Linked DNA regions of Natronosporangium hydrolyticum. The protein of the gene in region 1 interacts with the protein of each later gene in a pairwise test. Links are inferred from orthologs where the notes say so. Each region holds a gene or a part of one and is shown in the gene's direction. Other genes may lie near its edges.

What was found. Proteins that work in one complex are often made in the same cells at the same time.
Region 2: the proteins of JQS43_RS09880 (region 1) and rsfS interact in binary tests that used the Escherichia coli proteins (3 or more experiments, as listed by UniProt). The link is inferred for Natronosporangium hydrolyticum from one-to-one orthologs.

What each region holds. Positions count from the first base shown.
Region 1 is NZ_CP070499.1:2,220,124-2,225,223, reverse strand. What follows is about bases 1,277-4,268. They hold JQS43_RS09880 (ATP-binding protein), read left to right. Parts: upstream 1,277-2,209; coding sequence 2,210-3,328; downstream 3,329-4,268. Other genes in these bases: JQS43_RS09875 (DUF5682 family protein), read left to right, coding at 3,325-4,268; JQS43_RS09885 (VWA domain-containing protein), read left to right, coding at 1,277-2,196. Outside these bases: JQS43_RS09890 (hypothetical protein), read left to right, coding at 1-796; more of JQS43_RS09885, read left to right, coding at 793-1,276; more of JQS43_RS09875, read left to right, coding at 4,269-5,100.
Region 2 is NZ_CP070499.1:1,622,997-1,626,757, forward strand. Bases 78-3,003 are described here. They hold rsfS (ribosome silencing factor), read left to right. Parts: upstream 78-1,290; coding sequence 1,291-1,716; downstream 1,717-3,003. Other genes in these bases: pepN (aminopeptidase N), read left to right, coding at 78-550; nadD (nicotinate-nucleotide adenylyltransferase), read left to right, coding at 623-1,219; JQS43_RS07250 (histidine phosphatase family protein), read left to right, coding at 1,713-2,339; JQS43_RS07255 (hypothetical protein), read left to right, coding at 2,407-2,805; JQS43_RS07260 (DegV family protein), read left to right, coding at 2,832-3,003. In the rest of the region: more of pepN, read left to right, coding at 1-77; more of JQS43_RS07260, read left to right, coding at 3,004-3,680. UniProt on the Escherichia coli protein: Functions as a ribosomal silencing factor. Interacts with ribosomal protein uL14 (rplN), blocking formation of intersubunit bridge B8.

The sequences.
Region 1 (5,100 bases):
GCAGCCGGGAGCCTGGGCCGACGCCGACGCGGCGCCGCCTACCCCGGTCACCGGCACGCTGCAGCCGCTGGGAGCGGTCGTCCACGAGCACGGCACCGTGGTCGCAGTGCAGGTCCACGCGCTGCTCGACGTCTCCGGCGAGCCGAGCCCGCGGCTAGTGCGAACCTCGGTCAACGCCGCCAAAGTGGACACTATCGTCGGCCCGGCGGTGTGGGGCCTGCTCGACACGCACCCCACGCTGCTGCGTGCCCTGGCCGAGCGTCGTGCCCTGTCGGTGACCGACGCTCCGCTGCACGCCAGCGGCGACCTGCGCTGGCACGACGAGCAGGCCCGGCTGGCCGACCCGGTAGATCCATTCACCGCCGCCCGGCTGCGACTGTCGGAGGCGGTGGCCGCCGCCAGCCCACCATGGCAGCGACACCCGGCCGGCATCGCGGTGCCGGTGCTGGTCGAGGGTGAGCCCACGAAGCCCTCACCTGCCGGGGAGGAGCTGCTGTGGCGGGTCGGGGACCACCCGCTACCGGTGGATCTGGCGTCGCTGCCCCGCTGCGGCCCGCTCACGCCGACCCTGGTGGCCGGCGCCTGCGCCATGCTGGGGCTGCTCGGCTGGGACGACGGCCGCTGGGCGCTGCGGCCGATGGCGGTTCAGACCACGGTCAAAAAGAAGCCGGCGGTGGTCGCTACCGCGGACTGGGCCCAAGGGCCCACCGACCCCAAGATATTCAAGGCCGCAGCCAAGGCCGGCGACCCGGTCGCCGTGCTCCGGGAACGGGCAGGACGGTTGCTACGAAAATGACAGACCACGAACCCGACCACCACGACGACCCGGTGCGACACACCCAGCGGCGGCAGCTGCTCTACTGGCGGCTGCTGGCCCGGCTCTTCGACCCCGCCGAGCAGCCGGGCCTGGAGTCGGTCAGCGTGTCGATCGCCGAAGACATCGGCCTGCCGAGCACCGTGCTCGACCCGGCGGTGACCGTAGACACGCTGGTGCAGCGCCACCCCGCCCTCGCCGAGGAGCTCACCGGGCTGCTGGCCGGCGGCCAACCAGCCACTGCCGAGCAAGCCAATACCGGGCAAGCCAATGCCGGACCAACTGCTAACGAGCAGGCGGCGACCGACCAGCCAATCACCAGCGGCGAGGTTCGCCGGGCAGCCCTGGCCGGCAAGCTGCTGCTCAATGTGTTCGGCACCGGTTCCAGCGAGGTGACCGCGGCCGGGTTGGCCCGCTGGCAGGCCGACGCCGGCTGGTTCGAACGCTCGCTCGGCGTGGAGCCGGGCCAGCTTCGCCACCACCCGGACCACCGGGAGCTGGGCACCACCCTCGCCGACCTGGAGGGCGACCTGGTGCGCCGGATGCGGCTGCGGGAGGTGCTGGCCGACCCGGCCCTGGCGGCGCAGCTGACGCCGAGCATGTCGCTGATCGAGCAGCTGCTGCGGGACAAATCCCACCTCTCCGGGGTGGCGTTGGCCAACGCCAAGGCCCTGATCCGACGCTTCATTGACGAGGTCGCCCAAGTCCTGCGTACTCAGGTAGCGAAGGCGAGCGTCGGCGAGATCGACCGGTCGGTCCCGCCCAAGCGGGTCTTCCGCAACCTCGACCTGCAACGGACGGTGTGGCGGAACCTGCCGAACTGGAGCCCGGCCGACCAGCTGCTCTATGTGGACCGCCTCTACTTCCGGCGGACCGCGCGGCGCACCACCCCGGCCCGGCTGATCGTGGTGGTGGACCAGTCCGGGTCGATGGTCGACTCGATGGTCAACTGCACCATCCTCGCCTCCATCTTCGCCGGCCTGCCCAACGCCGATGTCCACCTGATCGCCTACGACACCCAGGCGCTGGACCTGACCCCATGGGTCCACGACCCGTTCGAGACGCTGCTACGCACCCAGCTCGGCGGCGGCACCGACGGCCGGGTGGCGCTCGAGGAGCTCCGGCCGAAGGTCGCCGACCCGCGGCAGACCGCGGTGGTGTGGATCTCGGATCTCTGCGAGTGGCACATGCAAGCGGTGCTCGACGGCCTGACCGCCCTGCACCGCTCCGGGGTGAAACTGATCCCGGTCGGGTCGGTGACCAGCAGTGGCCGAGGCCACACCCACCCGTGGTTCGCGCAGCGCCTCAAGGAGCTGGGCACCCCGGTGCTGTCGGGCCACATCCGCAAGCTCGTGTCCGAACTCAAGAGTTTTCTCAGCTAGGAGACCCCACCTGATGACCGATCAGCAGCCGCTGCGCGCCCCGGCCGAGGCCACCTACGCCGACGAGCTGGACTACCTGGAAAGTCTCGACCGGGGGCCCAAACCGTTCTCGTGGCGGCTCAGCCCGCAGCTGGTGCGCATCTTCATCCTCGGCGCCGACAAGTCCGACGGCCTGGACCGGCCGGTGGCACAGAAGTGGTTCGGCGACCGCAGCTTCGTCGAGCGCAGCATCGTCACCCTCGCCTCCGACCGGGGTCTGCTGCTGATCGGCGACCCCGGCACCGGCAAGAGCTGGCTCGCCGAGCTGCTCGCCGCCGCCATCTGCCGGGACTCCACCCAGGTGGTCCAGGGCACCGCCGGCACCACAGAGGACCATCTGACGTACTCCTGGAACATCGCCATGGTGATCGCCAAGGGGCAGTCGCGGGAGTCGATGATCCCGTCGCCGATCATGACCGCGATGGCCGAGGGGACGATCGGCCGGTTCGAGGAGCTCACCCGGGCCACCAGCGACGTGCAGGACGCGCTGATCTCGATCCTCTCCGAAAAGTACGTGACCATCCCGGAGCTGGACACCGACAACGTGGTCTTCGCCCAGCCAGGGTTCTCCATCATCGCCACCGCCAACAGCCGCGACCGCGGCGTCAACGAACTCTCCTCGGCGCTGAAGCGACGGTTCAACTTCGTCCGGATCCCGGTAGTGACCAACAAACGCAGCGAAACCGAGATCGTCCGGTTCCGCACCACCGAGCTGCTCCGGCGACACCGGATCGAGCTGGAGGTGCCCCCAACCCTGCTGGACATCCTGCTGCAGAGCTTCGCCGACCTGCGGGCGGCGGCCGAGGCGGCCAACAGCGACGAAGAGAAGCTCGAATCGGCGCTCTCGACCGCTGAGCAGATCGGGGTGCTGGAGGACGCGATCCTGCACAGCCACTTCTTCGGCGACCGCACGCTGCGGGCCGAGACGCTCGCCGCCTCGCTGGTCGGGACGCTGGCCCGGCGTACCCCAGAAGATCTGGCGATCCTCAACAAATACTGGCACGGGGTGGTGGAGCCGCGCAGCCGAGCCGATGGCGAACCGTGGCCGGCCTTCCTCGCCGGTGGCCGCGACGCCATCGCCACCCTGTCATGAGCCTGCCCGACCGGTTCGCCGCCCTGCGGACCCAACTGACCGAGGCGGCCACCGCGTTCACCGACGGCTCGAACGGACTCGCCAGCATCCTGGCCGGAATGGTCGACGACGTCGACCGGGCGCTCACCGAACCGTTGGAGATCCTCCCGGTCTGCCACCACTCCCCCGCCTCCGGCCTGGCGATGGTACGCCGGCTCCGGCAGCGGCCCCCGAAGGTGATCTACCTTGAGCTGTGCGAAGACCTGGGCCCGCTGCTGCCCGAGCTAGCCAACTGCGAGCTGCCGGTGGCGCTGCAGGCGTTCGCCTCCGAGCTGGTCGACTTTCCGGCCCGGTGGGGACCGCTGAGCGTCGTCGCCCCGATCACCGAGGCGTCGGCGGAGTACCAAGCCATCGCGTACGCGATGACCACCCCCGGCGTTACGGTGGTGCCGGTGGACCGATCGGCCGACCACATCTTCCAATGGGCCCCGCCGGAGCACGACCCGGAGACCGACCCTGACCCGGCCGCCGCCACTTCGCCCGGGACTGGCCTGCACGGCGACGCGGTCGGGGTGGAGATCGGCGAACTTCGCCCCCGGTTCGCCGATCTGGAGGCCCATCTGCTGCACCACGGCAGGGTGCGACACTGGTCAGAGTGGTGGGACCAGTACGTCGAGCAGCCGCTGGCCGGGGCCGACTACGCCACTTACCGGCAGGTGATGCTGCTGGTCGGTAGCCTGTTCCGGCGACTGGCCCCGGAGCGACCCGACCGGTTGGCCCGCGACGAGGACCGGGAGCGGTTCATGTGGACCCGGATCCGCCACCATCTCGCCGAGTCGGGGGTGGACCGGTCGGAGTGCCTCTACGTCTGCGGGGCGTTCCACGCGGTCAGCCCGGTCACCGGGTTCGGAGTGGCCGCCGCCGACGACTTCGAGATCACACCGTCGACCGGGACCGGCTGGCGCTACGGTCTGATCCCCTCCAGCCACTCGGCGATCGAGGCCCAGTTCGGCCTCGCCGGCGGGTCGGTCTCGATCGCGGCGGCGAACTGGCGCAAAGAGCTCGACCGTAGCCGGCTCGCCCCGTTCCGGCTGGCCAAGAAGGCAGCCAAGGGCGGCCGGCGGCGGCCGGTCGCCCCGACCGACCCGGCGGACACGCCGGCGGCCGACCGGCTCTCCGACTTCCTCGCGGCCCCGCCGGAGCTCGACCCGCTCGACGAGGCGGAGCTGCGGCAGTGGTGTGTGGAGATCGTCCGACTGGCCCGCCGCAATGGTTATCTCGCCAGCACTGCCGACGCGATCGCGGTCTTCGAAACCTCGATTCTGCTGGCCGGCCTGCGCAACCGGGCCCGGCCCACGCCGTACGACTTCCAGGACGCGGCGGTCACCTGTATCGAGAAGGATGCGGTGCCCGGCCGGCGCGACGTCGCCCGGCTGTGCGAGATCCTGCTCGGCGGCGACCGGATCGGCACGGTCGGCTACGACGCGCTGCCGCCGCTGGCCCGGGACGTCCACGACCGGCTCGCACCGTTGGGGTTGGAGCTGACGAGACGGACAGTCCAACGGGCCCTGCTCGACCTGTCTGCCCAGCCCGACCTGCGTGCCTGCTCGGACCTGCTGTGGCGGCTGCATCATCTGCTGCCGACCGGGACGGTGCGGCCGGTGATGGGCGACCGAGGGTTAGGTCAGCACTCCATCCAGGAGAGTTGGGATCTGGCCCTGGGTAAGCAGCAACGGGCCCTGATCGAGCTGGGCCACCAGGGCGTCACGGTGGAGCAGGTGCTGGAGCAGCGG
Region 2 (3,761 bases), 600 kb from region 1 along the record:
CTCGTGGCTGGCCGGCGGGGCGCCCGCCGGGCTGCCGGTCGACGCAGAGCTGCGCTGGCGCATTCTGTGCCGGCTCGCGGTGCTGGGCGTGGTCGACGACGAGCAGATCACCGCCGAAGCGGCCCGGGATCGCAGCGCCCGCGGGCGGCAGGAGGCGATCCGCGCTCGGGCGGCCCGACCGGACCCGGCGGCCAAGGCGGCCGCGTGGCAATTGATCGTTGCGGACCGGGAGCTCTCCAACCGGCTGGTCCTGGCCGCCGCGGACGGCTTCTGGCGCCCCGAGCACGCGACCCAGACCCAGCCGTACGTAGCGCGGTACTTCGCTGAGATCAACGAGACGGCCGGTTGGCGTTCCGAACAGATGCTCGCGGCGGTAACTCAGGCCGCCTTCCCGAGCTATGCGGTCGATGCCGAGACACTGGCGGCGGCGCAGGCACGCTTGGCCACCGGGGACCTGCACCCGATCGTGCGCCGGGAGTTGGGAGATGCGGCCGATGACCTGCGGCGGGCGCTCGCAGCGCGGACCGAGGTAGTGGCGTCGGCGGGATAGCGCGGTGGCGGCCGGTCGCCTGGTCGTAGGATCATGCGGCAGAAGGCCAGCGGGTACAGGTTGAGGGGAAGCGTGACGGTTCAACGTATCGGGGTCATGGGCGGCACGTTCGACCCGATTCATCACGGCCACCTCGTCGCGGCCAATGAGGTGGCGGAGCGGTACGGACTTGATGAGGTGGTCTTCGTGCCGACCGGCCAGCCGTGGCAGAAAGACACCGCGGTCAGCCCGGCGGAGGACCGTTACCTGATGACCGTCCTCGCCACCTTGTCCAATCCTCGGTTCCAGGTCAGCCGGGTCGACATCGACCGTAGCGGCCCCACCTACACCGTCGATACGTTGCGGGACCTGCGGCGGGGCTACGGGCCGAACACCGAGCTGTTCTTCATCACCGGCGCCGACGCGCTGGACAAGATCCTGTCTTGGAAAGACGCCGACGAGGTCTTCTCGCTGGCGCATTTCGTGGGCGTGACCAGGCCAGGCTTCGCGCTCAGCGACTCGCACCTGCCGGCGAACTCGGTGAGCCTGGTGCAGGTGCCAGCGATGGCGATCTCCTCGACCGATTGCCGGATGCGGGTGGCTACCGGCAAGCACATCTGGTATTTGGTCCCGGACGGGGTGGTCCAGTACATCGCGAAACAGGGACTCTACCGGCATCAGGTCCAATAGCCGCCGCAAGCGGGCGGCCGGCAGCCGTTCCGGTGTGAGAAGCTGGAACTCCGAGGAGAGGGAGGAAGCGAGTGCCCGCATCCGAGCGCGCCCGCGAACTGGCGCTGACCGCCGCCCAGGCGGCCGCCGACAAGAAGGCGCAAGATATCAAGATCATCGACGTCACTGACCAGTTGGTCATCACCGACGCGTTCGTGCTCGCCTCGGCCCCCAACGAGCGCCAGGTCGGCGCGATCGTCGATGAGGTCGAAGCGCAGCTGCTGGCGCTTCCCGAGCCGGCCAAACCGGTCCGGCGCGAGGGCGAGCGCAGCGGCCGCTGGGTTTTGCTCGACTATGTGGATGTGGTGCTGCATATCCAGCACACCGAGGATCGCGAGTTCTACGCGATCGACCGGCTCTGGAAAGACTGCCCCTCGATCCCGTTCACCGATCGGGCGCTGGTGGCCAGCGGCGCCGAGTCCGCCGTCGGCGGTGACCGGCCGGAGACCACCGGGTGACCACCCTGATCCTCTGGCGGCACGGCAACACCGAGTGGAACGCCGAGCACCGGATCCAGGGCCACACCGATGCCCCGTTGAGTGCGCTCGGTCACGAGCAGGCGGCCCGGGTCGCCCCGTTGCTGGCCCGCCGTACCCCGGCCGCCATCGTAAGTAGCGACCTCAGCCGGGCCGCCGACACTGCGATGCCGCTATCCCAGCTCACCGGCGCGGCGGTGCGACCGGACCCGCGGCTGCGGGAACGCTGCTACGGCGACTGGGAAGGGTTGACCATGACCGAGATCGCGACCCAGTTCCCGGAGGCGCACGCCCGCAAGCGCGCCGGCGAGCACGACCTGGGGCACGGCATCGAGCCGCCGGCCGATGTAATGAAGCGGGTCGGTGAGGCGTTGCGGGCCGCCGCGGACGCGGCCGAGGGACAGACCACGGTGGTGGTCACCCACGGCGGTTCTGCCCGCTACGGCATGTTCGACCTGCTCGGCTGGCCGATTGAGCAGCTCGGATCGATCGAGATCCTCGGTAACTGCCACTACACCGAGCTACACCGGGACCGGGTGCGTGGCTGGATGCTGCGGGCGCACAACGTCGGCCTGGTCAAGGGCGGCAGCCCCGGGTACGAATAACCGACCCGGCCTCGGGCGGAACCGGCCGGCCGCGCTTTACGTCAGATCGGGTATGCGTACTCGAAGCGTGCTGACACTGGCCGCCGGGTTGACGGCGCTGCTGCTCGCGGCGTGCGCCGACGACCCGGTCGACGAGCCCGAACCACCAACGAGCCCGCCGGCCGAAACCCCACTCCCGCCGAGGACGCCGCCGGAGTCGCCACCGGCCCCGCCGGTGGACCCGCCGGTCGCTCCGCCGACCCCACCCACGGGCGAGGTCACCGTGAGCGGCACCCTCGTCGAAGGCGTAGAGCCCAGCTGCATCTTGCTGCAGACCGAAGACGGGCACCTGTTCCTGCTCTTCGGTGACCCGGTGGCGGAGCTGCGGGCCGAGTCGCCCGTGACCATCCGTGGGGAGGCCCAACCCAGTATGGCCTCCACCTGCCAGCAGGGCGTTCCGTTCGAGGTGGCGGAGATTGTCGACTGACCGGGCCGGTGGGTTACCGTCCAGGCATGCCCGTCGCCGTGGTGACCGACTCGACCGCCTACCTTCCTGAAGTCCTCGCCACCGGAGTGACCGTGGTGCCGCTCACCGTGGTCATCAACGGTCGCCCCGGTGTCGAGGGTGAGCAGGTCGGCCCGGCCGAGGTGGCGGCGGCGCTCGCGGAGCCGAGGACCTCGGTCACCACTTCGCGGCCGGCACCGGCACAGTTCGCCAGCGCCTTCCAGCGGCTGCTCGCGGCCGGCGCCGACGGGGTGGTGGCGGTCCACCTCTCCGCCCACCTGTCGGGGACCTACGAGGCGGCGGTGCTGGCCGCCGACGAGGTCGCCCCCGACCAGATCACGGTGGTCGACTCCGGAGCCACCGGGATGGGCCTGGGTTTCTGCGCGCTCGCCGCGGCGGAGGCGGCGGCGAGCGGCGCCGGGCAGGCCGCGGTAGCCGCCGCGGCCCGGCTCGCCGCCGCGGCGACCACCACCTACTTCTACGTGGACACCTTGGAGTTCCTGCGGCGCGGCGGCCGGATCAGCGCCGCGTCAGCGCTGCTGGGTACCGCCCTGTCGGTGAAGCCGATCCTGCACGTCACCGGCGGTGTGATCGCGGCCCGGGACAAGGTACGCACGGCGAGCCGGGCGCTGGAGCGACTGGTCGACCTGTCGGTCGCCGCGGCCGAGGGAGACGGCGTGGTGGACCTGGCGGTGCACCACCTCGCCGCGCCGGCCCGCGCCGAAGCGGTCAGCGACGCGATCACCGCCCGGCTCGGGCCGCGGCTGCGCCACCACTGGACCTCCGAGGTTGGGGCGGTGGTGGCGGCCCACGCCGGCCCAGGCCTGGTCGGAGTCGTGGTACATCGGATCGGTTGACGGCGTCGCGACACCAACCCGGGCCGCGCGTGCCGCCGACCGAGGTGCGGGAGTTGTATGACCAGCACACAAAAGATGGTG